4 regions of the Streptomyces sp. NBC_01012 genome follow, and region 2 is predicted to be linked to each of the others. Evidence: riboswitches for the same ligand, from Rfam matches in the RefSeq annotation. Region 2 holds a riboswitch; each other region holds the start of a gene.
What was found. Region 2 has a riboswitch for cyclic di-AMP ahead of OG623_RS31205 (C40 family peptidase). Riboswitches for the same ligand answer to the same signal wherever they lie in the genome.
Positions count from the first base shown of each region.

Region 1: linked by a shared signal. The riboswitch ahead of OG623_RS15955 (M23 family metallopeptidase) and the one ahead of OG623_RS31205 (C40 family peptidase) in region 2 are both predicted to bind cyclic di-AMP.
Region 3: linked by a shared signal. The riboswitch ahead of OG623_RS07240 (transglycosylase SLT domain-containing protein) and the one ahead of OG623_RS31205 (C40 family peptidase) in region 2 are both predicted to bind cyclic di-AMP.
Region 4: linked by a shared signal. The riboswitch ahead of OG623_RS20855 (transglycosylase family protein) and the one ahead of OG623_RS31205 (C40 family peptidase) in region 2 are both predicted to bind cyclic di-AMP.

Region 1 is NZ_CP108688.1:3,555,802-3,563,099, forward strand. Features, by position in the region: gene OG623_RS15950 (aldo/keto reductase) at 1-469, opposite strand, end outside; gene OG623_RS15955 (M23 family metallopeptidase) at 733-1,776, opposite strand; cyclic di-AMP (ydaO/yuaA leader) riboswitch at 1,788-1,940, opposite strand; gene OG623_RS15960 (PP2C family protein-serine/threonine phosphatase) at 2,174-3,331, opposite strand; partial or broken gene OG623_RS15965 (TipAS antibiotic-recognition domain-containing protein) at 3,500-3,826, opposite strand; tRNA gene OG623_RS15970 (tRNA-Met) at 3,788-3,861, opposite strand; gene OG623_RS15975 (hypothetical protein) at 4,255-4,413, shown strand; gene OG623_RS15980 (hypothetical protein) at 4,525-4,746, shown strand; gene OG623_RS15985 (ABC transporter substrate-binding protein) at 4,771-6,111, opposite strand; gene OG623_RS15990 (hypothetical protein) at 6,325-6,459, opposite strand; partial or broken gene OG623_RS15995 (MFS transporter) at 6,480-6,686, opposite strand; gene OG623_RS16000 (MarR family winged helix-turn-helix transcriptional regulator) at 6,858-7,298, shown strand, end outside.
Region 2 is NZ_CP108688.1:6,968,462-6,975,759, reverse strand. Features, by position in the region: gene OG623_RS31215 (ATP-dependent Clp protease proteolytic subunit) at 1-589, shown strand, start outside; gene OG623_RS31210 (hypothetical protein) at 597-905, shown strand; cyclic di-AMP (ydaO/yuaA leader) riboswitch at 1,268-1,440, shown strand; gene OG623_RS31205 (C40 family peptidase) at 1,444-1,914, shown strand; gene OG623_RS31200 (LysE family translocator) at 1,933-2,589, opposite strand; gene OG623_RS31195 (LysR family transcriptional regulator) at 2,662-3,576, shown strand; gene OG623_RS31190 (ATP-binding protein) at 3,592-4,023, opposite strand; gene OG623_RS31185 (helix-turn-helix domain-containing protein) at 4,253-5,110, shown strand; gene OG623_RS31180 (DUF397 domain-containing protein) at 5,142-5,348, shown strand; gene OG623_RS31175 (8-amino-7-oxononanoate synthase) at 5,341-6,489, opposite strand; gene bioB (biotin synthase BioB) at 6,633-7,298, shown strand, end outside.
Region 3 is NZ_CP108688.1:1,667,993-1,675,290, reverse strand. Features, by position in the region: gene OG623_RS07260 (TetR/AcrR family transcriptional regulator) at 1-589, shown strand, start outside; gene OG623_RS07255 (cytochrome P450) at 639-1,868, shown strand; gene OG623_RS07250 (ferredoxin) at 1,921-2,112, shown strand; gene OG623_RS07245 (hypothetical protein) at 2,263-2,493, opposite strand; cyclic di-AMP (ydaO/yuaA leader) riboswitch at 2,850-3,035, shown strand; gene OG623_RS07240 (transglycosylase SLT domain-containing protein) at 3,040-3,897, shown strand; gene OG623_RS07235 (hypothetical protein) at 4,124-4,828, shown strand; gene OG623_RS07230 (MBL fold metallo-hydrolase) at 5,276-6,256, shown strand; gene OG623_RS07225 (ATP-binding protein) at 6,338-7,298, shown strand, end outside.
Region 4 is NZ_CP108688.1:4,608,916-4,616,213, forward strand. Features, by position in the region: gene OG623_RS20845 (cytochrome P450) at 1-953, shown strand, start outside; gene OG623_RS20850 (transglycosylase family protein) at 1,059-2,024, shown strand; cyclic di-AMP (ydaO/yuaA leader) riboswitch at 2,315-2,484, shown strand; gene OG623_RS20855 (transglycosylase family protein) at 2,485-3,180, shown strand; gene eno (phosphopyruvate hydratase) at 3,453-4,739, shown strand; gene OG623_RS20865 (septum formation initiator family protein) at 4,834-5,304, shown strand; gene OG623_RS20870 (DUF501 domain-containing protein) at 5,375-5,917, shown strand; gene OG623_RS20875 (exopolyphosphatase) at 5,956-6,897, shown strand.

The DNA.
Region 1 (7,298 bases), 3.4 Mb from region 2:
TGTTGGAGGCGGCGATCTCCCGCACGGTGCCGGCCTTCACCAGCTGGTCGAGCGCGGTGATGATCTCCTCGACAGGGACGCTCTCGTCGTCGTGGTGCGTGTAGTAGAGGTCGATGTGGTCCGTGCCGAGCCGGCGCAGCGAGGCCTCGGCCGCCGCCTTGATGTTGGTGGCCGACAGTCCCTTGAAGTCGGGGTGGCCGCTGACCTTGGTGGCGATGACGACATCGTCGCGGCGGGCACGGGCCGCCAGCCACTTGCCGATGAGCGTCTCCGACTCACCACCCTGGTTGCCGGGGATCCAGGCGCTGTACGAGTCGGCGGTGTCGATGAAGTTGCCGCCGGCCGCCGTGTACGCGTCGAGGACGGCGAAGGTCTGCCTCTCGTCGGCCGTCCAGCCGAAGACGTTGCCGCCGAGGGAGAGGGGGAAGACCTGGAGGCTCGAGGTACCGAGCGGGCGCAGAGATGTCATACCCCGCGACAACCAGTTGACCGAAGCGGCTATTCCGGATGCGCGGGCCGCACCGGGCCCGTCAGGACGCACCCGGCCCGTCAGGGCGCACCCGGCCCGTCAGGCCGACGCCTGGTCCCGTCACCCGGTCGTCGGCGCCTCACGATCCGGGCAGGCCGATCCGGGCAGGCCGACGGCCCTGACGTCGGGGGGTCGTGCGTCAGGGCCGCCGGGGTTACGGTGCGCCGGTCACCGGCGCGGTCGAGCAGGCTCTCCCGCCGAGGTCAGACCGTGAGGCCCTTGCTGCGCAGCCAGCTCATCGGGTCGATGCCGGAGCCGTCCGGGGTGTGGACCTCCAGGTGGAGGTGCGGGCCGGTCACGTTGCCCGTGGCGCCGACACGGCCGATGGTGTCGCCCGTGGTGACCTTCTGCCCGGCGGTGACGTCCATCGAGGACTGGTGGCAGTACCAGATCTCCGTGCCGTCATCGAGCTCCAGGACCGTGCGGTAGCCGTACGCGCCGGACCAGCCGGCCGACTTCACGGTGCCGCCGTGCACGGCCTTGACCGGCGTACCGGTCGGAGCCGCGAAGTCCAGCCCGGTGTGATAGCCGGACGACCACATCGAGCCGGCCTCGCCGAACGTCGAGGTGATGGTGTACGAGGAGGTCGGAATGGCGTAGCTGGCGGCGAGCTTGGCGAGGCGCTCGGCCTCTGCCTTCTTCTTCGCCGCCTCTTCGGCCGCCTTCTTCTTCGCGGCGGCCTTCGCCTCGGCCTCGCTCTGCTGCTTCGCCGCCTCGGCCGCTGCGGCCTCTTCGGCCGCCTTCTCCTGGGCGGCCCTGGCCTCCGCGTCGGCCCCGGCCTGCTGCTGCTCGGCCTGCTGGAGGATACGGGCGCGAAGCGCCTCGCCTGCGTCGGTGGCGCCCTGGTCGGCCTCGGCTGCGGTGATGCCCGCGCTGGTCAGCGGGGCTGCGGTCTCGGCGACCGCCTCCTGGTCCGCGGAGGAGTCGTGGGACATGAACGCGCCGACGCCGGGAAGGGACTTGGCGTCGGGGAGGTTGTCCACGATGGAATCGGGAAGAGAGATGGAGACCGGCGGCTTGCTCTGCGCGGTGGCCATGCCACCCGCACCGACTGCCGCGATGACGCCGACGCCGAGGACGGTGGAGCTACGGGCGAGACCTCGCTGCTTGGCCACGCGATGCCGACCGCGTACGGGACGGATGGACTCCTCGTCGGGGTTCCATTCCTCCCATGTCCTGTCCTCATCACCGAAGCTGTCGGTCCTGAAGGGTGACGGGGCCTCGGGGGCAGGCTTGTTGGACGCCACGTGGGCGCGCTCCTTTCCTTCCTTCTCGCCTACCGGGTTAGCTGACGGGTTCGGAGCAGGAAGGTCTCCTACGGGCCCCTTCGCCTCTCGCGAGACACAGGTGTCCGATTCACCCCATGTAGGTGGTTCCCCGGTTCCCTTGCGGAATTCGGCGCTGCGCGCGGTGCCACCTCTGGCGGCGGCAGGTACAACCGCGCTGCGTTATCGAACGTTAATAGACACCCGGGTCCGATTCCAAGCTGTTCCCATAGATCAGTCAGGACTCCGGCCTGGACTTTAAGGGGTCAACCGGGTGCAAACGGGCGACTTGAGTGCGCTTCATCCGCCCGACAGTTTCTGACGGTGCGTCAAATGTTATGCGGAGCGAGGTTCTTCGGCTACACACCGTCGCGACGGGTCATCCACCGTCCCGCCCCACGATCTTCACCGTCGTCCGCCGCTCCTGCTGACCGTGCGCGGGACGGCCGACCGCGAGGAGCGCCAGGTCGTCCGTCGACCTTCCCCCGGTGTGCAGCCGTACGTCGTCGGTGAGCGCGGACAGCAGTTCGTCGGGCCCGGGGAACAGCCGGCCGCGCAGCCGGGCCGCCGGGTCGTAGAAGACGCCTTTCGTGTTCCGCGCCTCGGAGAGCCCGTCGGTGAACGCCAGGAACATCGACCCGGCCGGCAGGGTCCACTCGTCCGCCCGGTCGGTCCAGGTGCCGAGCCCCATCCCGAGCGGCAGCGCGGGCGCCGACGGCGTCAGCACGTCGAGCGCCCCGTCCCCGTGCAGCACGAGGGGCTCGGGATGCCCGCGGTTGATGACCCGCAGCGTCTGGGATCCGGACGGGATCTCCGCGATGACGGCGGTGACGAACCCCTCCACCGTGTCGAAGCCTCCCCGCCGCGAGCCCTCACGCTCCAGCGCCCGCTCCAGCCGCTGGACCACCGCTTCGAGCGACAGATCCCGCTCGGCGGCCTCCCGGAACGCCCCGATCACGACGGCCACCGCGCCTACGGCGTCCAGCCCCTTGCCCCGTACGTCCCCGAGGACCAGGCGCACCCCGAACGGCGTGTCCGCGACGGCGTACAGGTCGCCGCCGACGAACTCGTCCGCCTGGGCCGCCTCGTACCGCGCCGCGACCAGCAGCCCGCCGACCCGGTCCTCGGGCCTCGGGAGCACCGCGCGCATCGCGGTCTCCGCGATGACCCTGGCCGAGGCCAGCTGCTCGTTCATACGGCGCACGACGCGGTTGATGAGAAGGGACAGCACGGAGACGGTGACCAGGGTGAAGAGGTCGGTGAGCGGCACGACCTCGCCGAGCGCGCCGGACGAGATCCGGATGACCAGCACCACGAGGGTCGCTGCCATGCCGATACGCGCGGTGCCGCCCGGCGAGAAGAAGGGGGCGGCGATCAGCGGGGCCGCGGCGAAGAGCGGTACGGCGGTGACCTCGGTCGGCGTCGCGAAGTCGAAGATCACACCGGCGCAGATCATCAGGACGGGCAGCACCCGCACGAACCGCCGGGAACGGGAGTTCCCGACCGTGCCGCCCCGCCGTTCGTCCCGCTTCCCCACCTGTTCGCTCCTGCCCGCTCCGCCCACGGGTGCGGACGGTACCGCGCCCCACCCAGGCCGGCCGGAGCCGCGCCGAACGACGCATCGCCATCGGCCAAAGGGAGGAGCGCGCCGAGCCCCGTCCCCCGGTGGTCGGTCGGAGAGCCGGCGCTGCGCGTAGAGCGTCAGTGCGTCCCGTACGAAGACGGCGGTTCCGTCCCCGTGGCGATCGTAGTTCCTCCCGAAGCGGGAATCGGCGACGTACATCTCCGCGATGCCGGTCACATGCGCCCGCGTGACCTCCATGGTCACCGACAGCCACTCGCTGTGCCGTCGCGCGCTGTCCTGCACCGCGTCGTCACCCGCCGCCAGACCGGCCGCCGCGCCCGTACGCCTCCTGGCCGTAGGCGCCGTAGCCGGACGACGGCATACGACAGAGGCCCGGATCCTCGAAAGGATCCGGGCCTCTGTCTTCAGTAGCGGGGACAGGATTTGAACCTGCGACCTCTGGGTTATGAGCCCAGCGAGCTACCGAGCTGCTCCACCCCGCGCCGTTGTGATGACAACTCTACGCCATCCGGGACGGCGCTCCGACCAATACGGTCCGCGGCCCCCGCCTCGCTCCAGGCCCGGCAGCCCTCCGACCTCGACACGACGCGCCAACTCGGCCCGCATTCCGGAAAATTGTCAGGCACATGGGCGCAAACCAGAACATCGGGCCCTCTGCGCACCGACGGCCGTCACGCCGGGCGCGCAATACCGAGGGAAAGCCGTGCTGGGAGGGTTACAGTCTGCATGCACCGCACGATGATCCGGACGCCCCCGGAGCGGCGCGGCACCGGTAGCGGCGTTTCTTCGCCCTACCGGTCGGGACCGGTCCGGCTTCTGTCGCGGCACCTCGGTCACTGGGCTCTCACCACACACCTACGTACAGGACACCCGAGATGACCGACACGTCTGCCCGCACGACCCAGCGGCGCTCCGACGGCACGTCCGCCGTCACGACCGCCGACACGGGCACCGCGGCGCCGCTGCCCACTCCGCAGTACGCGGGCCTGTTCGTCGAGCCCGACCTGCCGCCGGTCCCCGACGACCACGAATGACCGGGCGGCAAGCCGTACCCGGCCGGAGCGCCCGGCCCGTCCGGCCGGCCTGTGACCGACCCGGCTGACCGACCCGAGTGACCGGCCCGGCCGCGCGGTCGTTGGGAGACCATGCGCATCCGTATCGGTGTGGTCGTCCTCGCGGTGGTCCTGCTCATCGCCGCGTTCATCTCGAACATCCCGTCCGAGGCCGAGACCGTGGCCGCCTGCCGAAAGGCACTCGACAACACGTCGACGCTGACCAACCGGCCGGACGTCTGCATGGACGTGTCCGCGGACACCTACCGGACGTTCCTCCTGATGTACGAGTTGCGGGAGGAGGGCCTGGACTGAGGGGAGGGCGCGCCTCCCGATCCGTCAGCCCTGCTGCTCCTTCCACTCCGCCTGGGCCTCGTCGAGGTCTTCGGCGAACGTGTCCAGGAAGTCCTTGGCGCTCATCTTCCCGAGCAGCACCTTCTGGAAGCCCGATTCGCTGTCGGCCTTGGACAGGGTGTTCCAGTCGGGCAGGTAGTAGGGAAGCTGGACGATCGTGGTGTCGCCCGAGAACAGCGCCTCGGCGCCGAGCTGCGTGGTCTCCGACTCGTCGAGCCAGGGGTCCTCGGCGGCCTCCTTGTTGGCCGGGATCAGGCCCGCGGACTCGCTGAACTTGGAGTTCGACGCGTGCGAGGCCGCGAACTCGATGAACTTCCAGGCCGCCGCCTTGTTCTCGGAGGACTTGAGCAGACCGAGGCCGGAGACCGGGTTGGAGACCATCACCCGGGTCCCGTCGGCCAGTTCGGGCTGCGGGATCCCGCGGAACGTGTCGCCGCCCAGCGAAACCACATGGTCCTGGTAGGACCCCAGGTTGTGGTTGAGCATGGCGATGCTGCCGGAGTCGAACTGGGCGACCATCTTGGTGAAGTCGTTGTTGAGGTCGGCCTCCGGGGTGGTCTTCCGGTACAGGCCGGCGTACTTCTCCAGCGCCGCGACGTTCTTCGGGTCGTTGACCGTGGTCTTCTTCCCCGAGTCGTCCCAGAAGGAGTCGATGCCCGACTGCCCGTACATCGCGTCCAGCGCCTGGGCGATCGAACCCGGGCCACCGCGGATGGTGTAGCCGAACTGGTTCTTCTTCCGGTTCGTCAGCTTCGCCGCGGCCTCGTAGAAGGCGTCCCAGGTGTCCGGCTCCCCGAGACCGGCCTTCTTGAACAGGTCCGTGCGGTAGTAGAGGACACCGTTGGTCGCGCTGATCGGCACCGTGTACATCTCGTTGCGGCCCGCGGCGCTCCGTACGCTCTCGACCATCGCGTCGTTGAGCTTGCCCTTGAGCGAGCTCGCGTCGACCCGGTCGTCCAGCGGCTCCAGCGCGTCCTGCGCGGTGATTCCGGCGACCATCGCGGCGCCCACACCCCCGACATCGGGTAGCCCGCCGCCCTGGATGGCGGTGTCGTACTTGGACTGGGCGTCGGTGGACGCGATGCCCACGTACTGCACCTCGATGTCCGGGTTGGCCTTCTCGAAGTCGGCGATGATCTCCTTCCAGACCTCCGTGTTGACACCGCCGTTCTCGTCCCAGAACACGATCTTCCCGGTGCCGGGGCCTTCGGCGCCCTTCGCACCGGCGATGCCGCTGCCGTCGTCACCGCAGGCGGTGGCGGTGAGGGCCAGGACGGACACCAGGGATATCGCTGCGGCCAGGCGGGTGTTGCGGGCGTTGATCACGGTCGGCTCTCTTCTCTGGCTCTCGTATCACGTCTCATATATGACATACGAAGGGCAACGCGAAGAACGTAAATCGGCCTACTGCCATGGTCAATGCCCGTGCAGGAGAAAGTTTTTGGCCACGGGAACGCCGAAACGCCCCACCCGGTCGACCCGGTCGGGGCGCTTCCGGTGCTCCGGTGCTCTGCGGCGCTTCAGCCGCTCGCGGTCAGGTCAGGCTTCGACCGAGACCTCGCCCGCCGTCGCGGGACCGGCCTTGTCGCCGGATTCGTCCCCCGCGGCACGGTTGAGGCCCGGGATGAATCCGGCGACCGCGGCGGCCACGAGAGCGACCCCGCAGCCGATCATCAGGCCGACACGGAATTGCGCCGGCCGGTGACCGGAACGCACACACCGGCGACCAGCAGGGTGACGGCGACCACCCAGGCCGCGTTCGACGACGAGGTGCCGAGGATCTTCGGCAGCTCGGCGATGAGCGGGGTCACCAGCGTCTGCATCACCGCGGCGACGGTGCCGGCGAGCGCCGGCGTCGCGATCACAGCACCTGAGCGGGCTGCGGGCCGGGAGGCGTCCATATCCCAGATCCTCGGCTATCGGTCGGCAGGTGTTTGGCATCGTGCACTTCTATTGCATCATGCACATCATGTGGTCCATGCACTTCGCCGTGAACATACGATGAAACCAGCACGCACGACGGCACGACGACACACCGGCAAGGCCCGGCAGGAAGCAGGAGGTGCCCGCGCATGAACAGGGCGACGCAAGAGGTCGAGTACGAGCAGATGCTGCTCAGCCGACACGGCCTGCTGACCCACAGAAAGGGACGCCGCGAGGGCGGTCTCCTGGAGCGCAGCGCGTACGTCCTGCTCAGCCGCATCCGTGTCCAGGGCCCGATGTCCGTCGGCGAGCTCAGCGAGGCCTTCGACCTCGACGTCTCGACCCTCAACCGGCAGACCGCGGCGGTCATGCGCGCCGGCTACGTCGAGCGCATCCCCGACCCGGACGGCGGCATGGCCCGCAAGTTCCGGATCACCGAGGAGGGCGCGAAGACCCTCGACGCGGAACGCGAAGGCATGGTCAGTTCCCTGCAACGGGTCATGTCCGACTGGCAGGACGACGACATCTCCGCCTTCGCCGGCTATCTGCGGCGCTTCAACACCGACCTGGAACGCATCGGCGGCCGCCCC
Region 2 (7,298 bases):
CACCGCCTACGGGTCCCGGAGCGTGGATCCGTATTCGAAGCTGCTGTCCGAGCGGATCGTCTTTCTCGGCACACCCGTCGACGACACCGCGGCGAGCGACCTGATCGCGCAGTTCATGTACCTGGAGCACGCGGAGCCCGACCGGCCCCTGTCCCTCTACATCAACTCACCGGGCGGCACCTTCAGGGCGATGACGGCGGTCTACGACACGATGCGTTTCCTCACCTGCGACGTGGAGACCTTCTGCCTCGGCCAGGCGAGCTCAAGTGCGGCGGTGCTGCTCGCGGCAGGCGCGCCCGGACGCCGACATGCCCTGCCCGGCGCCCGGGTAGTCATCCAGCAACCCGCCCTGGACGAGCCGATGCAGGGCCAGCCGTCCGATCTCGACATCCAGGCACGCGAGTTGGAGCGGGAGCGGGAGCTGCTCGTCACGATGCTGGCGCACCACACGGGGCGTGCCGCACAGGAGATCGGCGCAGCCATCGAACGGGACACCATCCTCGACGCCCCGGCCGCCCTGGCGTTCGGAATGGTGGATCACATCACGCAGAACCGCACACTGTCCCAGCCGCCGCACCCCGCGAGGTGAACGCCCGATGCTCTCACCCCAGTTCCCGCCGCTCCCCGCGCTGACCCGTGCCGAGGCCGAGTTCATCGACTGCTATCTGGAGGTGCTCGACCAGCTCGGCCGCATCAACCCGGCCCGAGGCAGCGACACCTACGGGGCGCTCCGGGCGGCCCAGGCCCTCGCGTCCCGGGCCACCGCCCTGCGGGAGGCACTCGTGTTGATGCATGAGCGGGGTGAGTCGCGGATCCACGCGGACACGCTGGCAAGGGCGCTGCGGGCGCTGGACGGCGAGCGTCGCGCCGGGCGGGTCGCCGTGCCACCCACCCCGTCGAGTTGAGCGCTTCGCCGACCGAATCGGCCACCTGACCCGCGTTTCGGCGCCTTTTCGACACGCCCGGTCGGCCGATGAGTTTCCCTCGCTCGATCGGCGTAGGTGCTCCCCCGGCCGAGGGACGGCCCAACTTGCGCGACTGGTGCGGACACTGAGCGGAATCTGTCGCTCCGCTGCTGGTGCGCGGCTGGTCAGGCATGTCCGTCACGGATCGGGAACGCCCGCGTCCACCCGATCGGATCAGTCGTGACGACTCTCACTTATGGCCAGTTCAGCGAGGAAATCTGACAGTTCATGCGTAAAGATCCCTGGGACGACAAGCCCCCGCCACCGCGGCGGGGCGGTCCGGGCGGACGCCGAGTCCTGCCGCTGTCCGGATGCCTGGTCGACAGAAGTGGATCGGCAGGAGTGGAGGACCCGAGCACATCGGGCCGCCCGGTCATCCGGACGGCCCTCGGGGTGAAGCCGCACCGCGCGGCCGGGCAACTTCGCCAGCCCGAACCCGACAGGTCATCCTTCACAGGCGGCTGACGAAGGGTTGCGCATGACTGCGCAGGTTCATGTCCCGTCTCTGTTCGCCCGGGTGGGTACGGCCTCGGTTCTGACACTCGCCGTGGGCACCACCATGATGACCCCCGGTTTCGTGAACGACGCCGAGGCCGCCGCCCATTCGACGAAGGCACTCAAGATCGCCGCTTCGAAGAAGGGCGCGCCCTACAGATGGGGCGCCACGGGCCCCAGCCGTTTCGACTGCTCCGGGCTCACGCTCTACGCGTTCAAGAAGGCCGGCAAACAACTACCCCGCACCGCACAGCAGCAGTACAACAAGACCCGCCATATCTCCAGGTCGCAGCGGAAACGCGGCGACCTGGTCTTTTTCCATGGCGGCAGCGGTGTGTACCACGTCGGCATCTACGCCGGCGGCGGGAAGATCTGGCACTCGCCGAAGACCGGCGCCGTGGTGCGGCTGGAGAAGATCTGGTCCAGCAGCGTCCTGTACGGGAGGGTCGCCTGACGCCCCTCCTCGTCCGGTTCAGCGCAGCAGGGGCCCCGTGACCAGCACAAGCCCCAGCGCGGTGAGCGCCGTGCCGCTGCCACCCTCGATCGCACGGGTGGTACGCGGCCGGCGCAGCCACCGGCCCAGCCGGTCCACCAGCAGGGCCACGGCCGGGAACCAGAGGAGTCCGAGCAGGACGACCACCGAGGCCAGCAGCACGGTCCTGGGCAGGGGCGGCTCCCCGTCGGGGACGAACTGGGGCAGCAGGCTGAGGAAGAGCACCGGCGCCTTCGGATTGAGGGCGTTGGTCAGGAAGCCCTGGCGCAGCGCACGTCCGAGCCCCGGCTGCGTCCTGTCCTCGGCCTCGTCCTCGGCCTCGGTGCCGGCTCCGGCGGTCGCCCGTCGTGCCCGTCGCCGCATGGCGCACAGGCCGCTGATCCCGAGGTAGAGGACGTACGTCCCACCGAGCAGTTGGAGGGAGCGGAACAGGACGGGCACCGTCACGAGTACGGCGGCGAGGCCGGCTGCGGCCAGCGCGGTATGCACCACGAGTCCGCCGACGACTCCCAGCGCGGTGGCGAGCCCGGCCCTTCGGGACGCCAGCGCGTTGCGTACGACCACGGTGAAGTCGGCGCCCGGAAGCGCCACCATCCCGGCGGCCACGGCGACAAAGGCGAGCAGCTGTGCGTCCATGCGCCCACCCTGCCTGCCCAGGCCCCCTAGCATGTACTTGCAATCTTGTGGGTCTGCCAAAAGGAACGCTTAATGTACGACCCGACACGGCTGGCCGCGCTGGTGGCGGTGTCCGAGGCCGGCTCGATCACCCGCGCCGCCGCGCGGCTGGGTTACACCGCGCCCGCACTCTCGCAGCAGCTGGCCAAGCTGGAGAAGGAGGCCGGAGCCGCGCTCCTGGTCCGCCACCACCGCGGGGCGCGGCTGACGGCGGCCGGCGAGCTGCTGGCGGGCAGGGCCAGACGTGTGCTGGACGAGATGGACCGGGCGCGGCACGAGCTGGCCGGGCTGGCGGGCCTCTCGGGCGGCCGGCTGCGGGTCGGCACGTTCGTGACGGCCGGGATCCATCTGCTGCCGCCGGTACTCACCGCGTTCCGGCGCGCCCACCCCGATGTGGAGCTGGCCGTCACGGACCACGAACCGCCCGCGGGGGTCGCCGCCGTGGCGGCGGGCGACGCGGACCTGGCGCTGACCCATGCGTACGAGCCCGCGGCCACCGAGCCGCTGCCCGCGGGGGTGTTCGCCGAGCCGCTGCTCGTCGAGGAGCTGGTGCTGGTCACCGCGCCCGGCCAGATGTTGTCCGAGGACAGCTGGCCGTTGCCCGTGGCCGAGCTCGCGGGCCGGCCGCTGATCAGCAGCGCGCCCGGGCATCCGCCACGGCGCGGGGTGGAGCGTGCGCTGGCCGAGGCGGGGGCCACCCCCGCCGTGGTGTGCGAGTCGCCCGGCTACGCACTGGTGTGCGCCCTGGTCAGCGCCGGGATCGGCATGGCGGTGGTGCCCGAGATGGTGGCCGCGACATCCCCGGCGCCGCTCGCCGTGCGGCGCCTGGAGCCGGCCGCTTTCCGGCGGACGATCTCCATCGCTCACCGTGGCGAGCGGAACACCCCTGCGGCGACGACGCTGATGGCACTGCTGCGCAGTGGCTTCGGCCGGGCCACCGCCCCCTGAGAGCCCCGCGAGGTGTCAGGTCTGCGCGGGAACCGGCCAGGGCAGGGCGATCGACACGGTCTTGCCGCCGTCCGGGGTGGAACAGACGCCGAGCCTGCCGCCGTGCTCCTTGGCCAGGGCCCGGATGATCACCATGCCGCGGCCGTTGTCCTGCCGGACCGCGGCGGGCAGCCGCTGGGGCCAGCGCGGGTGGCTGTCCGTCACTCCGAGATAGAACTCCACGTCCCGGTCGAGGCGGAGGTCCACCGTGAAGGTCGGTGACTGCCCGAAGGTGTGCTGAACGGCGTTGGTCGCGAGCTCCGAGACGATCAGCCGGATGGTGTCGGCGGTGTCGCCGTCCTCGGCGAGGCCCCATTCGGCGAGCACCCGGCCCACGTATCTGCGGGCCGCCGAGACCGATGCCGGATCGCTCGGCAGAGTGACGGTTGCTTCCTGATGGTCTGCCATGGCGACGCCGTCCCTTCCCGACCCGACCGCCCCGTGGCCGGCCTGGGTTGTGCTTCGCGTCAGACTGCCACCCGTGCCGCCCTCCATGACGGCGATCCACGAAGATATGCATATATCTGTCGCTCATTACGGTGAACTATGCCCCCCGAGCCCTTTACGGGCGTAACACTGGCCCCTCTCCGAGCCGGACCCGCGCGGGCGGCTCTTCGTACAACGAGAGGACGCCATCATGCGAAACGGCCCAGCGGTACGCCGTCGCAAGCTCGGGGAGGAACTGCGCGGTCTGCGCCACACCTCCGGACTCACGAGCCGGGACGCAGCCGGGATGCTGGGCTGGCACCAGTCGAAGGTGAGCCGGATCGAGACGGGGGCGACCGGGGTGACACCCGGTGATGTGACCCGGCTGCTCGACGCCTACGGCGTGGACGACCGGCAGTTGCGCTCGCTGCTCCAGTCGCTCGCCGGCTCGGCCGGTGGAGGCGGAAGCGGCTGGTGGCACGCCTATCGCGGCCTCATCCCGCCCCAGTACCGCGACTTCATCAGCCTGGAGTCCCAGGCCGTCGCCGCCCGCACACTCGAGACCTCGGTGGTCCCCGGCCTCCTGCAGACCGCCGACTACGCGCGCGCCGTGACCCGGTCCACGCTGGACGGCCTGCCGCCCGCACAACTCGACTCCCTGGTGGAGGTCAGGCTCGCCCGGCAGAGCGTCCTGCACGCACCCAGGCCGCTGCGGCTCAGCGCCGTACTGGACGAGGCGGTGTTACGGCGGGGGGTCGGCGGCCCCCGGGTGATGGGGGAACAATTGCGCCATCTGGCTCGGGCGGCAGAACTACCGCATGTGACGCTGCAGTTGCTCCCGTTCGAGGCCGGGAGCTATATCGGCCTCACAGGGCCTTTCGTAATTCTCTCTTTTCCGAACACTTCTGATCTAGATGTGGTCGTTCTTGACCATTTGACGAGTAGCCTCTATCTGGAGCGGGGAGAAGACCTCGAGGCGTACAGCTCGGCCTTCCGCACGATGCAGGCTCACGCGCTGTCGCCCGCGCGTTCGCTCGACCTCATCGCCGCGGCAGGACGCGGTGGTTGACGGAACCTTCAGACTGCCCGAGGGGGGCACGATGTCCGACCGTCTCTTACTCCCCGCGCACCGGTGGCGGCGCAGCAGCCGCAGCACTGGGATGAACAACTGCGTGGAAACCGCGCCGCTGGGTCAGGATCAGCTCGCCGTACGGGACTCCAAGGACGTCGGCCTGCCACCCCTACGCTTCTCCGCGAGGGCGTGGACATCCTTCGTCTCCGGGCTGCACGGCCGGCCGGTCAGCTGACCGCCTCCGGCGCTGTCGCCACGACCGTGTTCACCGCCCTGCCGATCTGATCCGGAGTGAGGTCGGCCCGAGCCGTCAGCCTCAGCCGCGAGATCCCGTCCGGCACCGACGGCGGCCGGAAGCATCCCACCGAGAGACCCGCCGTACGGCAGTCGGCGGCCCAGCGCACGGCCGAATCCGGCGAGGGCGCGCGGACCGACACCACGGCGGCGTCGGGGCGTACGGCCCTCAGCCCGGCAGCGGTCAGCCGGCCGTACAGCTCGGTGGCGACCGCTCCGGCCCTCGCCGCGCGTCCGGGCTCGCGGCGCAGCAGACGCAGGGCACAGAGCGCCGCGCCGGCCGCCGCCGGTGCGAGGCCGGTGTCGAAGATGAACGTACGGGCCGTGTTGACCAGATGGCGGATGACCCGGTCGGGGCCGAGCACCGCTCCGCCCTGGCTGCCGAGCGACTTGGACAGGGTGAGCGTGGCGACGATCCCCTCGCGGCCCGCGAGCCCGGCAGCCGCGAGCGCGCCGCGGCCTCCCTCCCCCAGGACGCCCAGGCCGTGCGCGTCGTCCACCAGGAGGGCGGCGCCCGCGTCGCGGCAGACCTCGGCGAGTGGGGCCAGCGGGGCCGCGTCGCCGTCCACCGAGAAGACGGAGTCGGTCACGGCAAGGGCCCGCCCGTCGTGCGTCCTGAGCATCTCGCGCACGGCCTCGGGGTCCGCGTGCGGGACGACGGCGGTGGCGGCACGGGCGAGCCGGCAGCCGTCGACGATCGAGGCGTGGTTGCCCGCGTCGGACACGATCAGCCCGTCGTGTCCGGTGAGCGCGGTGAGGGCGGCGAGGTTGGCCGCGTAGCCGGACGAGAACACCAGGGCCGCCTCGAATCCGCAGAAGTCGGCGAGCTCGCGCTCCAGTTCGGTGTGCAGTGCGGTGGAACCGGTGACGAGCCGCGAGCCGGTGGCGCCCGCGCCCCAGGTCAGTGCGGCGTCGGCGGCGGCCGATGTGACCTCGGGGTGCCGGCTCAGCCCCAGATAGTCGTTGCTCGCGAGATCCAGCAGCTCCGTTTCTGCGGGCCGGGGGCGCAGCGCCCGTACGAGCCCCGCGTCGGCGCGGCGCCGGGCCTCGTCGTCGATCCAGTCGAACGGGGCGTAGGACATGAGCGGGTCCTTTTTGTAGGCAGCTCACAGACCCTAACCGGGTGCGCAACAGGCCAGGGTGTGGCAATACACACAGCATCGGCCGCCTCTCCTGTCCGGTTCCTCCTTGGCCGATCGTGGTGCCGTACGTAAGGATCTACGCCATGGACCTGCTGAATACGCTGGTGGACAAGGGGCTGCGGCGCGAACTGCCGACCCGTGACGAAGCGCTCGCCGTACTGGCGACCTCGGACGACGACCTGCTCGACGTGGTGGCCGCGGCCGGCAAGGTACGCCGCCAGTGGTTCGGCCGGCGCGTCAAGCTCAACTATCTGGTGAACCTGAAGTCCGGGCTCTGCCCCGAGGACTGCTCGTACTGCTCGCAGCGGCTCGGCTCCAAGGCCGGAATCCTCAAGTACACCTGGCTGAAGCCGGACGAGGCGACGCAGGCCGCCGCCGCCGGGGTGGCCGGTGGCGCCAAGCGCGTCTGTCTGGTGGCGAGCGGCCGGGGACCGACGGACCGGGATGTCGACCGGGTGTCGCAGACCATCGAGGCGATCAAGGGGCAGCACGAGGACGTCGAGGTCTGTGCGTGCCTCGGCCTGCTGTCGCAGGGCCAGGCCGACCGGTTGAGGTCGGCGGGCGCCGACGCGTACAACCACAACCTCAACACCTCCGAGGGGACGTACGGGGAGATCACGACCACCCATACGTACGCGGACCGGGTGGACACCGTGCAGCAGGCCCAGGCCGCCGGGCTCTCCGCGTGCTCGGGGCTGATCGCGGGCATGGGCGAGACCGACGCCGATCTGGTGGACGTGGTGTTCTCG
Region 3 (7,298 bases), 5.3 Mb from region 2:
GGCGGAACGACTGTTCGCCGAGCGAGGCGTCTACGCGGTGTCCAACCGCCGGGTCAGCGAGGCCGCACAACAGGGCAACAACGCGGCGGTCGGTTATCACTTCGGCACGAAGGCCGACCTGGTGCGCGCCATCGCCCGCAAGCACAGCCGGCAGATCGAGGAGGCCCGCGCCCGTCTCCTGGCCGGAGTCGAAGACCCCACAAACATAGGGGAGTGGGTGGGCTGCCTGGTGCGGCCCACCACCGAACACCTGGCCGGACTCGGCAGCCCCACCTGGTTCGCGCGGTTCTGCGCCCAGGCCATGACCGATCCGGCGCTGCGGGACATCATGGCCGAGGAGTCGCTGGCCTGTCCGCCCACGCTGCAGGTGCTCGAAGGGCTGAACCGCTGCCTGCCCGACTTGCCTGCCGACGTCCACGTGGAGCGCGCCGTCATGTCGCGCAACCTGATCATCCACACCTGTGCGGAGCGTGAACGCGCACTCGCCGACAACTCCTCGACCCCTCGCGCGAACTGGCATGACACCGCCACCGGTCTGATAGACGCCGTCGTCGGGCTCTGGACGGCACCCGTCACGGCCTGCCGCTGACGCCGCCCCGCCTGGCTCGTCCCCCACCGCACGACGAAGTGAGGAACCGATGACCACCACCAGTACCGCACACACGGACGGTGCGCCCGTGCCCTCTGCTGTGGAATTCCCGATGGACAGGGCGGCGGGCTGCCCCTTCGACCCGCCGCCCGGCCTGAAGGCCGAGCAGGAACAGGGGCCGCTCAGGAAGGCCCGCCTGTGGGACGGGAGCACACCATGGCTGGTGACGCGTTACGCGGATCAGCGCACCCTCCTCTCCGACCCGAGGGTCAGCGCCGACATCACCCGGCCCGGTTATCCCGCTCAGGCGCCGCTCAGAGGGGTCGGCTTCAGCTTCATCCTGATGGATGATCCCGAACACGCGCGGCAGCGGCGGATGGTGACAGCTCCGTTCACGATCAAGCGGGTCGAGGCGATGCGCCCCGCGGTCCAGAAGATCGTGGACGGGCTGATCGACACCATGCTGTCCGGGCCGCCGAGGGCCGATCTCGTCCAGGCGTTCGCCCTCCCGGTTCCCTCGCTCGTCATCTGTGAACTGCTCGGAGTGCCCTACGCCGACCATGACTTCTTCCAGGAGAACAGCGGCACCCTCATCCGGCGCACAGCGGATCCCGAGGTGCGGGCCGCGGCCCACGGCAATCTGATCGGTTATCTGGACGAGCTGATGGGGCACAAGATCGCCCGTCCCGCGGACGACCTCCTGTCAGGGCTCGGCACCCGGGTGGGGGCCGAGGAGCTGTCCCGCCGGGAAGCGGCGGAGATGGGCGTACTCCTGCTGCTCGCCGGTCACGAGACCACCGCGAACATGATCGCCCTGGGCACCCTCGCGCTGCTCGAACACCCCGACCAGCTCGCCCTGCTGCGCGAGACCGAGGACCCCAAGGTGGTCGCCGGCGCCGTCGAGGAGCTGTTGCGCTATCTCAACATCACTCACACCGGGCGTCGCCGCGTTGCTCTGGAGGACATCGAGATCGCCGGCGAGGTCATCCGGGCGGGTGAGGGGATCATCGTGCCGAACGACATCGGCAACCGTGACCCCGAGGTCTTCGCCGATCCTGACCGTCTGGACCTCACGCGCGACGCACGGCGTCATGTGGCCTTCGGCTTCGGCGTCCATCAGTGCGTCGGCCAGCCGCTGGCCCGGCTGGAGCTCCAGGTCGTCTACAGCACCCTGTACCGCCGTATCCCCACCCTGCGCCTGGACGCCCGCATCGAGGACCTCCCCTTCAAGCACGACGGGTCGGTCTACGGCGTCCACGAACTGCCCGTGGCGTGGTGATCCCTGGCCGCCGCACCCGACGCACAACGACACCGACGACGAAGGAGTGCTCATGAAAGTGACCCTCGACCAGGACAAGTGCGTGGCATCCGGGCAGTGCGTGGTCGCCGCCGATGACGTGTTCGACCAGGACGACGACGGCATCGCCGTCCTGCTGGACCCCGCACCGGCCCCGGCCCGGGCCGACGACGTCCAGCAGGCCGCGGCCGTCTGCCCGGCGCTGGCCATCCGGATCGAGGGCTGACACCGGGCGCACAACAGAAGCGGTCCGGCGCGTTGTCGCGCCGGACCGCTTTTCGTCGTGGCTGCTTCGTGCGGCGGCCGCCCTTCGGGGCGGCCGGCTTCCCGTGGCGGCCGACGGCGCGTATGCCCCGGCCGCCGCTGCCTCCTCCTCTCAGTGCGGCTTCCAGCTGAGCTTGCCTCCGCCCACCCACCGGACGGTCGCGGGGTCGTCGAGGTCATCGACCGTGATGCCGGCCGCGGCGGCTGCGATGAGCACGTCCGTCATGGCCGTGGCGCTTCCGACCACCTCGCCGTCGATCTCCACGACCCGGAAGGGCGGATCCCCGGGCTGAACGGGCAGGACGGTGATCCGAGGGGCCGAGGGGTGAGGGCTTTGCGTCATAGGCGGATCGGTTCCACGCGAACGCTCTCGGTATGCCCGAAGGCGTCATTCATGAGTCGTATGCCCGTTTTGAGCCGCTTTTTGGAATTGATCCCGTAATCCATAAAAGGCCATTTCGTGTGACCTGAGGCCTTCGCTCGGGCGCAAATCGCCCGAATCGGACTCAGTGACCAGGGTCACCTTATGTGCCCCGGACGCAGGAGCGCGGCGGTCGGTTCCCTTCTGTGCCAAGAGGAATGGGCGGCGCTGTGTGGGGTGGATTACATGAATTCCCGAGAATCGATCTTGCGAATGAATTGTGATCACCGCACCAGGCTTGTTCCTTTCCCTATTTCTCGCCTACGGTCGCCATCACTCCGGGCGGAACGCCGAATCCTGCCGCCGTCCGGTTACCCGACCACTTCTCGTACGGCAGGAGCGGGGGACCCAAGTAAGCGCCGATCCGGTTTCCGGAGCGGCTCGGGGTGAAGTCGCATTCGTATGCGGCCGGGCATCTCCAGCCCGAACCCGACAGCTCACTTCGTAGGCGACGGAGAGGAATTCAGCATGCCCGAAATCGCTAAGCACCGTCGTTCCAGGACCAGTTCGCTCACCCGCGGCATCATCGCCGTGAGCACGGGCGGAGCCGCTCTGGCCCTCCCCGTGATCGGTGCGACCGGCGCCTTCGCCGCCCCGGCACAGCCGACCGCCGTGGAAAAGGCGGCGACGTCGACTGCCGTGAACGGCAAGGGAATTGCAGCGAAGAAGTCCGAGTCCGCCACGTATTCCGTGATCTTGGGTGACACCCTTGCGAAGATCGCCCGCGAGCATTCCGTGAGCGGTGGCTGGAAGGCGCTGTACGAGGAGAACCAGAAGGCTGTCGGCGGAAACCCCGACCTGATTCACCCCGGTCTGAAGCTGACCATTGGTGCCAAGGCCGAGAACAAGTCATCCGACAAGGCGGACAAGGCCCCCAAGGCCGAATCCAAGGCCTCTGCTTCGTCCGACCGTGCCGAGCAGAGCGCTGACCGCGCCGACCGCTCGGAGCGTACGAGCACCAACCTCGCCGCGGAGGGCACGCCCGCCGCCGAGCCGGTCTCGTACACCGACGACCTCGACGGCTGGATCAAGGAGTCGCTCGCCGTCATGGCCGAGCACGGCATCCCCGGCAGCTACGAGGGCATCCACCGCAACATCATCCGCGAGTCGGCGGGCAACCCCCAGGCCATCAACAACTGGGACTCGAACGCCGCTGCGGGCATCCCGTCCAAGGGCCTGCTGCAGGTCATCGACCCGACCTTCCAGGCGTACCACGTGGACGGTACGTCGATGGACAGCTACGACCCGGTCGCCAACATCACGGCCGCGTGCAACTACGCAGCGGACAGGTACGGCTCGATCGACAACGTCTTCGGGGCCTACTGAGTCCTGCTGAGGCGGGACCGCTGGCGCACGGGTGTGTGACAGAGGGACAGAAGTGACGGGTGGTGCGGGTTCGGCGGAGCCCGCACCACCCGTCGTCCGTTTTCCGGTGCCTGCCGGGTCCGGGTGCTCCGTACGGCGGTGTCACGGCCGGGCCGCGACCCGCCGACAGGCCGGGCGGGGCCCGGTTGACTGGTCTCGTACAGGTTCGTCGTCCATACTGCCCGCCGTGGAGCAGCGCATAGATTCGAACACCAAGCCAGAGTTCGCCGCGGGCACTGACCCGGCGTACATCCCCGGCCTGACGGCCCCTGCCCCCGCGCGGACGGAGGCGGAGCCGGAAGCCGAGGAGGGGACGTCCCAGCGGCTTGAGGAGACGACAGGGGAGGCTGAGGGGACCGGAGAGGCCGCGGTCTCGGACGCGCTCGCCACGGAGGCGGCTGACGGATCCGTGGACGGTTCCGGGGCGGACGACGGCGACGCGAGCAAGGACAGCGTCAAGAGCCAGGACAGCGACACGAGCCGAGACGGCGACACGAGCCAGGCAGGCGACGCGGCCACGGAGGGTTCAGCTGCCTCGTCGGACGACGAGGCAGCCACTGAGGCTGAGTCCGAGTCCGAGGCGTCGCGCGGAGGTGCCGATGGCGAGGACGGCCCCGTCTTCGAGGTCAGCGACCGGCGCGGATCCATCAGAGTGGACGCCGAAGGTGTCCGCTTCCGGCTCGACGACCAGGAGGCGGAGTTCGACTGGGCCGAGATCGGCGCGGTCGAGGTCAAGACCGGCCGCTTCGGACGCCGGTTCACCGTGACGGTCCACCTGTCGAGCCGCCGCTGGTTCAACGCCGAGGTCGAGGCCGGGGCCCGGAGCGACCTCAAGGTGTGGACGGCCGAGCTCGACGAGGCGCTGGACGCCCACTTCGAAGAGGAGGCCTGACCTCCACGCTCACCCCACCGCGCACCGGGCCGCTCGTATCGGCCCGGTGCGCGGCGTGTCGTGACGGCGTTCGGACCCCTCGGCCGCGTCCAGCGCCACCGACCGGTCAGATGGCGCGGCAGGCCCAGCGGACCCCGGCCGCAAGCACCTGCTCCCGCAGCCCCGCGGCCGACACGTAAGCGGCATCGATTTTCAGCCATGCTCGGTGGGTAGCCGGCCCGATCCGGTTCTGTCGCGGCTGTGTGGGTATCCGTGGCGTGGCCCGTTCCTGACGGTCGAAATCCCGTACATCAGGTGGAAAATCTCCTGTGGGCCCGATGTGCGGCAACCTCGGACGGTCACCGACCGGCGAGGGCTGGCCCGAGGTAGGGGCGATTTTGCGTCACCGGGAGCGCATATTGGCCGAGTTCGAACGCGTGCCCGGATCGAGGTCGGCATAATCGCCCCATGTCGATCACGGGTGGGGACATCGTCGACCTCGGTAGGGGCCTGTATGCCTGGCTACCGCCGAAACGGGGCTGGGGCCTGGCCAACTGCGGTCTCCTCGTGGCACCGCGCGGCGCGCTGTGGATCGACACCCCCTACGACACGCTGCTGGCCGGACAGTTCTTGGTGGAGAGCCAGAAGCGGCTGCCCGACGGGGTGAGCGTCGACCGTGTGATCGTCACCCACGCCAACGGTGACCACTTCTGGGGTGCGGGAGTGCTCCCCGATGCGGAGATCATCGCGACCCGCGAGGCGCTGGAGCACATCCACTACGACCCGACCCCGCAGCAACAGCACGCGCTGGTGGCCGGAAGTGATCCCTCCACCCCCCTCGGTGCGTACCTCGGCCGTCACTTCGGTGGCTTCGACTGGTCGGGCACCGAGGCTGTGCGGCCGACGACCTACTTCACCGGTGAGCTCGAACTGACCCTGGGGGAGTACGCGGTCCAGCTGTCGTCCCTGCCGCCCGCGCACACGGCGGGCGACCTGATGGTGTATCTGCCCGCGCAGCGCACCGTGTTCAGCGGAGACGTCATCTTCTCCTCGTCCCCGCAGCAGCCCGGGGACCATCCCGTGCACTGGGCGGGCCCCCTGAGCAATGTGATCGATGCCTGCGAGCGCGTCCTGGCCACCGGCGCCGAGGTGATCGTGCCGGGCCACGGACCGGTGCTCGATCCCGCCGGGGTGCGCGAGCACATGGCCTACCTCGCATACGTACGGGAGCGCGCCCACACCCTCCACGCGGCAGGGGTGCCCTCCGCCGAGGCGGCCCGCCGGGTGATCACCGAGGGCCGCTACCCTGCGCTCGGCCTGCCCGAACGACTCGTGGTGACCATCGGGAGCGAGTACCGCCATCTGGACGGGGGCTCGGAACTCCCCGGTGTTCTCCAGGTGATGGCCGACGTGGCCGCGGTCGCCCATGAGGTCGGGGAGCCGGCGTGACGGCCCTCCGGCACGACAGCCGGACACCCCGCAGCCGAACGGGCGGCAGGCCGTCCCCGACAACAGAGACGCGGTGACGCCGTGGTGGCATGGATCGTGGCCCTGATCGCCGTAGCAGTGGCGATATGGTCGGCCACACGCGCGTTTCAGGCCGGGCGGGACGCGTACGGGGCATCGGCGCACGCCGAGCTGGCAGAGCGTCAGGCCAGGGCGGCAGAGGCGCGCACCCTCGCCCTCACCGAGGAGATCCGCCAGCTGGCCAGGAAGCGGATACCTGCCGCGGCCGCCGCGCTCTCCCACCGGGCGGCACCCGTCCCGGGCCTGCGGGAGGCCGCCGAGATCGAGGGCGACGCGGCCCGACTGCTGACCGAGGCCGTACAGGCCGCGCGCACCGCGGTCCTGGAGGAGCGCGGACGCGTCGACGCGGCAGCGCGGTCGGCCATGCGCGGCACCTCGGCCAAGATCCAGTCGCTGCTCAACCAGTCGCAGCATCTGCTGCACGAGCTCCAGCACGAGTACGACGACCCGCGGATCCTCCAGCTCGACTTCCGTAACGAACTGGCGTTGCGCCGCACCCAGGCCACGGCCGTGCTCTGCGACGCCTGGCCCGGCCTCGCCCGGCAGAACTCCTCGCTCGTCGAGGTCGTGCTCGGAGCCCAGTCACGGGTCGCGGGGTACGAGCGGATCAAGGTCTCCAACCATCTGCGCCAGGAGCGGCTCGCGCTGGTCGCCCGGGCCGCGGAACCCCTCGCCATCGCGCTCGCCGAGCTGATGGCCAACGCGACGGCGTACTCGCACCCGGACACCGAGGTCCCGGTGACGGTCCAGCAGACCGCCGGGCGCGGCGCCCTGATCCTCGTCGACGACGCCGGGATCGGCATGGACGACGACGCGCTGAAGCGGGCACACGCGCTCCTGTCGGGCCCCTCCGAAGTGCTGCTCACGGAGCTGGGGGACCCGCCGCAGACCGGCTTCGCTGTGGTCGGTCGGCTCATCGCGCGCTACGGCTTCAGCTGCCACATCGAGCCGTCGCCGTACGGGG
Region 4 (7,298 bases), 2.4 Mb from region 2:
CCAAGGCGTTCACCCCGCGCCGGGTCGCGGAGTTCGCGCCGCGCGTGCAGGAGCTGACGGACCGCCTCATCGACTCGTTCATCGAGGAGGGGAAGGCGGACCTCATCCATGACTTCGCGTTCCCCCTGCCCATCTACGCGATCTGTGACCTGCTGGGCGTGGACCGCGAGGACCAGGACGACTTCCGCGACTGGGCCGGCATGATGATCCGGCACGGCGGCGGGCCGCGTGGCGGGGTGGCCAGGTCGGTCAAGAAGATGCGCGGCTATCTCGCCGAACTCATCCACCGTAAAAGGGAGAATCCCGGCGACGACCTGATCTCCGGACTGATCCGGACGAGCGACCACGGGGAGCACCTCAGCGAGAACGAGGCGGCGGCGATGGCCTTCATCCTCCTTTTCGCCGGCTTCGAGACGACGGTGAACCTCATCGGCAACGGCACGTACGCGCTGCTGCGCAACCCCTCGCCGCGTGAGCGCCTGGAGCGTTCGCTGGCCGCGGGGGAGACCGGGCTGCTCGCCACCGGCATCGAGGAGCTGCTGCGCTACGACGGTCCGGTGGAGCTCGCGACCTGGCGTTACGCCACCGAACCCGTGACGCTGGGAGGGCAGGACATCGCGGCCGGGGACCCCGTCCTCGTGGTGCTGGCCGCCGCCGACCGGGACCCGGAGCGATTCCAGGATGCGGACACCCTGGACCTTGCGCGGAGTGACAATCAGCACCTCGGATACGGGCACGGCATCCACTACTGCCTGGGGGCGCCGCTGGCCCGGCTGGAGGGGCAGGCAGCCCTGGCGACGCTGCTCGGACGCCTCCCCGACCTGCGGCTCGCTGCGGAACCTGCCGATTTGCGCTGGCGCGGCGGGCTCATCATGCGTGGACTGCGCACACTTCCCGTCGAGTTCGCTCCCGGGGATCGGATCGAGAAAGGTGACAATCGGTCAACTCTGTGACTTCGGCGTGATCTCCGCTGCATCGACTTGTGACACACGTTCGAGTACGGCTAGGTTCACGGTTCGACTCACCCGTCACATGTCAGTCACACGGAAGGCAATCCCATGGGCTCCGCGACCGGCAGACACCGCCGCCCTCGCCAGGCACCCGCCATCGTCGTCGCCGCAGGCGTCACAGGGTCGGCGATTGCCATCCCGCTCCTCAGCGCCGGTGGCGCTCAGGCCGCTGACGCGTCGACCTGGGACCGGGTCGCCGAATGCGAGAGCGGCGGCGTGTGGAGTGCCGACCTCGGCAACGGCCGCTACGGCGGTCTGCAGTTCACGCAGGACACCTGGTCGGACTACGGCGGTGGGGAGTACGCGCGCCGCGCCGACCTCGCCAGCCGCTCGCAGCAGATCGCGGTCGCCGAGAAGGTGCTGGAGGACAAGGGCCCGCAGGCGTGGGCCAGCTGCGCGGTGATCTCCGGGCTCGCCCTGGACGGGGCGCTGCCGGGCGTGGACCCGGGCGACGAGGCCTCCGCCGACCCCTCGGACACGGCGACCCCGTCCGAAACCCCCTCGTCCGAGGCGACGGACCCGGCGGAATCCGCGGATCCGTCGGACGAGAAGGGCGGTTCCGGCGACTCGGACAGCTCCGACGCGAAGGACGAGGCGGGCAAGGACGCTTCCGGCGACGCGACGGACGAGGACAGCGGCTCGGACAAGGGTGACGGAGCGGGCGCCTCGGCGTCCGCGACCCCGTCCCCCGGGGCCACCGGCTCCTCCGGCGCCTCGAAGGGCGACGGGGCGAAGGCCGGCAAGCACCGCGGCACCCCGGCGCCCGAGGCGGGCGCGGAGCGGGGCGACGGGCGGGAGTCCGGCCGGCACGCCTCGCGCGGCGAGTCCGACGCGCGTCAGGACGCCGAGGGGACGTACACCGTCCGCGAGGGCGACAACCTGTGGGCCATCGCCGAGGCGCAGGACCTCTCCGGCGGCTGGACGGCGCTCTACGAGGCCAACAAGGACGAGCTGGGCTCGGACCCGGACCTGATCCTTCCGGGACAGAGCCTGGACCTCCTCGGCCTCAACTGATCAAAAGCGGGAAAACACCCCGAAACCAGGGGTAGTTCAGAGACCTATGTCCACTTATGCGTAAGTGAGACATGGGTCTCTTTGCTTCAACCGGTGCGCCCGGTCCGTCCGGTCCGTCCATTTCGGCTCCGACCTGCGAAAATGATCCGCCTGGCCGGACCGGTACGGGCTGATTGGTCGTTATGTCCATCTTTGAATGTGAGGGTTGCGTGTGTTTACGGTCGGAGCCGCTCGCACCGCGGGCACCTTCGACCGTCACGCCGAATCCTGCCGTCGGCCGAAGGGAACCGACGCGTAAAGCGCCGTAGGCAGGAGCGGGGGACCCAGGTAAGCGCCGGACTCGGCCGTCGGAGGACGGGCGGAGTGCGGCTAGGGGTGAAGTCGTCCGCGAGTAGGGCGACCGGGCACACTCACAGCCCGAACCCGACAGCTCACCTCGTAGGCGTCGGTGAGGAGAACCATGCTGCTTTCCAGCAAGGGCAAGCACCGCCGCCCGTCCAAGGCCGTCCGTGTCGCCACCCTGGCCGGTGTCGCCGGTGCCGCTGTCGCCGTCCCGCTGATGGGCGCGACCGGCGCCTCCGCCGCTTCCGTCGACACCTGGGACGCCGTCGCCCAGTGCGAGTCGGGTGGCGACTGGTCCATCAACACCGGCAACGGTTACTACGGCGGTCTGCAGTTCTCGCAGTCCAGCTGGGCCGCCGCCGGCGGTACGCAGTACGCCGCCCGCGCCGACCTGGCCACCAAGGACCAGCAGATAGCCGCGGCCGAGAAGCTCCTCGACATCCAGGGCCCGGGTGCCTGGTCCTGCGCCGGAGCCGGCGGGCTGACGAACGACGGTGTGGACCCGGGCGTCGACACCGGCTCCTCCGCGAAGAACGGCGACACGGACCCGCAGGCCACCCAGGAGCGCACGACCGAGCAGCCCACCACGCGCAGCGAGAAGCGCACCGCGCCCGAGAAGACCGTCACCACGCCGACCGGCGACAAGGTCGAGAAGGGTGACGGCGAGTACAAGGTGAAGGCCGGCGACACCCTGAGCAAGATCGCCGAAGCGAAGAAGGTCGACGGCGGCTGGGAGAAGCTCTTCAAGCTGAACGACGACATCGTCGACGACGCCGACCTGATCTTCCCGGGGCAGCAGCTCCACCTGAAGTAGGCGAGCGGCTCCATCTGAAGGAGCCGGAAACAGCCCGGGGTGCTCCTCCTGCCCCGGAGACCCGGCCCGGCGTGCTGACCCCCCGCACGCCGGGCCGACGGTCGCTCGCCGTAGAATTTTTTGAGCTTTGCCCGAAATGTGGATCCTTGGGTCCTTTTTCGTCCCAGGAGACGGGCGCACGGCCGACGGAGCGCCATGAGCCGGTTAGGCTCGTGGCGCAAGGCCACAGTGACCCTGCACAACCAGTGTCAGATCCCAGAAGGAGATGCCTCGTGCCGTCCATCGACGTCGTCGTAGCCAGGGAAATCCTCGACTCCCGGGGTAACCCCACGGTCGAGGTCGAGGTTGGCCTCGACGACGGCAGCACGGGACGTGCTGCTGTTCCGTCCGGCGCCTCCACCGGTGCGTTCGAGGCCATTGAGCTTCGCGACGGTGACCCCAACCGCTACCAGGGCAAGGGCGTCGAGAAGGCCGTCCTCGCCGTGATCGAGCAGATCGGCCCGGAGCTCGTCGGCTATGACGCCACCGAGCAGCGTCTCATCGACCAGGCGATGTTCGACCTGGACGCGACCGAGAACAAGGGCTCCCTCGGCGCCAACGCCATCCTCGGTGTCTCGCTGGCCGTGGCGCACGCCGCGTCCGAGGCGTCCGACCTCCCGCTGTTCCGCTACCTCGGCGGCCCGAACGCGCACCTGCTGCCCGTTCCGATGATGAACATCCTGAACGGCGGCTCGCACGCCGACTCCAACGTGGACATCCAGGAGTTCATGATCGCGCCGATCGGCGCCGAGTCCTTCTCCGAGGCCCTGCGCTGGGGCGCGGAGGTCTACCACACGCTGAAGAAGGTCCTGAAGACCAAGGGCCTGTCCACCGGTCTCGGTGACGAGGGCGGCTTCGCCCCGAACCTCGAGTCGAACCGCGCCGCCCTCGACCTCATCCTCGAGGCCGTCAAGGAGGCCGGTTACGTCCCGGGCCGCGACATCGCGCTCGCGCTCGACGTCGCCGCGTCGGAGTTCTACAAGGACGGCGTCTACGAGTTCGAGGGCAAGTCCCGCTCGGCCGCCGAGATGACCGAGTACTACGAGGAGCTCGTCTCCGCGTACCCGCTGGTCTCCATCGAGGACCCGCTGTACGAGGACGACTGGGCCGGCTGGAAGGTCATCACCGACCGGCTGGGCTCCCAGGTGCAGATCGTCGGTGACGACCTGTTCGTCACCAACCCCGAGCGCCTGTCGCGCGGCATCGAGGAGGGCTCGGCCAACGCCCTGCTCGTGAAGGTCAACCAGATCGGTTCGCTGACCGAGACCCTGGACGCCGTCGAGCTGGCCCAGCGCAACGGCTTCAAGTGCATGATGTCCCACCGCTCCGGTGAGACCGAGGACGTCACCATCGCCGACCTCGCCGTCGCCGTGAACTGCGGCCAGATCAAGACCGGCGCCCCGGCCCGCTCGGACCGCGTCGCCAAGTACAACCAGCTGCTGCGTATCGAGGAGATCCTCGACGACGCAGCGGTGTACGCCGGTCGTTCGGCGTTCCCGCGGTTCCGCTACGAGGGCTGACGGCCCGAGTCCGGAGCACCAGCCTCCGTCCGTCCCCGCATCCGGTCCCGTACCGTGTGCGGGGACGGACGTGCGTAACGGGGAGGCGTGAGACATGGCCGGGAAGGACCGCGACCGGTTCTCCACCGCGACCAGGCTGCGACTGCTCGGTGAGCAGACGGCGGCCCGTGTCTACCGGTCCCAGAGCCGCCGTCAGGCCCGGCGCTCCAGGCTCACCGGGCGTGCGGCGTTCCTGGCGCTGATCGTCTGCTCCCTGGTGGTCGCCCTCGCGTACCCCATGCGGCAGTACATCTCCCAGCGCGACCAGATCGCGGACCAGGAGAGGCTCTCCCGGCAGGCGCACGAGCGGACCGAGGAGCTGCGCGACGAGAAGGCGCGGCTCAAGGACGACGCGTACATCCGGCGTCTCGCTCGCCAGCATCTGCACTACGTGCTGCCCGGCGAGACCGGATATACGGTGGTCGACCCGGACGCCGCAGAGGCGCGTAAGGGTGAGCCGGGGGCCACGGACCGGCCCTGGCACTCGAACCTCTGGGACGGCGTGGACAGCGCGGACCGTGAATGACCCCGTGCCCGCGCCGGGTCCCGACCCCGTACCGATTCATACAGTCCGACCGATGACATTCAAGGCAGGCATGGACACGCCCCCTCCGCAGACCGAATCCACCGAGCCGACCGCCGAGGACATCGCCGCGTTCGAGCTCCAGCTCGGCCGGCCGCCGCGCGGTCTGCGCGCCATCGCGCACCGCTGCCCCTGCGGTAACCCGGACGTGGTCGAGACGCAGCCCCGTCTGGAGGACGGCACGCCGTTCCCGACGACGTACTACCTGACGTGCCCGCGTGCCGCGTCCGCGATCGGCACGCTGGAGGCCAACGGCGTCATGAAGGAGATGACCGAGCGCCTCACGACGGACCCGGAGCTGGCCGCCGCCTACCGTGCCGCGCACGAGGACTACATCGCGCGCCGTGACGCCATCGAGGTCCTGGCGGGCTTCCCGAGCGCCGGCGGCATGCCGGACCGTGTGAAGTGCCTGCACGTCCTGGTCGGCCACTCGCTGGCGGCGGGGCCCGGGGTCAACCCGCTGGGCGACGAGGCCATCGCGATGCTGCCGCAGTGGTGGGCGAAGGGCCCCTGCGTCAATCCGTGCGGCTCCGGCGCCGAGCCCGACGCGTCCTGACCCGCCCGCGCGGTACACGTACAACTCACAGGAGTCCCATGACCCGCGTTGCCGCCATCGACTGCGGTACCAACTCCATCCGTCTGCTCGTCGCCGACGTGGACCCCGCGACCGGGGAGTTCGACGAGCTCGACCGGCGGATGCGGATCGTCCGGCTCGGCCAGGGCGTCGACCGGACGGGCCGGCTGGCCCCCGAGGCGATCGAGCGCACCCTGGAGGCCTGCCGTGAGTACGCGGCACGGATCGAGGAGCTCGGTGCCGAGCGGATCCGCTTCGTGGCCACGTCCGCCTCCCGCGACGCGGAGAACAGCGACACGTTCGTCCGCGGCGTCCTGGACGTCCTGGGCGTCGAACCCGAGGTCGTCACGGGCGACCAGGAGGCGCAGCTCTCCTTCGACGGCGCGACGAAGGAACTGGTGGGCGCGGACCACCTGGAGAAGCCGTATCTCGTCGTGGACATCGGCGGGGGCTCAACGGAGTTCGTCGTCGGTGACGACCGGGTCCTCGCGGCCCGCTCCGTGGACATCGGCTGTGTACGCATGACCGAGCGTCACCTCGTCGTGGACGGGGCCGTGGTGGACCCGCCCACGCCCGACCGGATCGCCGCGATCCGTGCGGACATCGGTGCCGCCCTGGATCTGGCCGAGGAGAGTGTGCCGATCTCGTCGGCGGCGACGCTCGTCGGCCTGGCGGGGACGGTCACCACGATCGCCGCGATGGCACTGGGGCTGGCGGAGTACGACTCGGAGGCGATCCATCACTCCCGGGTCTCCGTGGAGCAGGTCAGGGAGATCACCGCACGGCTTCTCGCGTCGACCCACGAGGAGCGCGCGGCGATCCCCGCGATGCACCCCGGCCGGGTCGATGTGATCCCCTCCGGGGCGCTCGTCCTGCTCACGCTGATGGAGCGGACCGGGGCCCGTGAGGTCGTCGTCAGCGAACACGACATTCTCGACGGCATCGCCTGGTCGACGGGCTGATCACCGCGCGGGTGCGGGCGCGGTGAGGCGGCGCTCAAACGCATTCCGGCCTGCACTTCTGAGCTGATGGGAGCCCCCTTCGGACCCGTCCGGAGGGGGCTTTCGCGCGGCGCTCCGACGAAGTTCGTGAACTTCTTCACAAGGAATTCGGCCCCTCCGGACGAAGTTCTTCGCTCCGAGGGCCGCGCGGGGCCCCCGGAGGTGCGTACGGGGGTGCTGCGGGAGAGTTTCGGGGGTGTGGCGGGGGTGTGTCCTGGGCGGGTGGTTCATCTTGCCCGGGGGCTCAAGGGCCAGCTCACAGGCGGTGGGCAACGTTCGCCGGGGCGTCGTGGTTCCCCGTTCACTCCATGACCTGGGTCACGAGGGCGGCAGAGTGTAGCAGAGGGTGGCGCATACCTTGT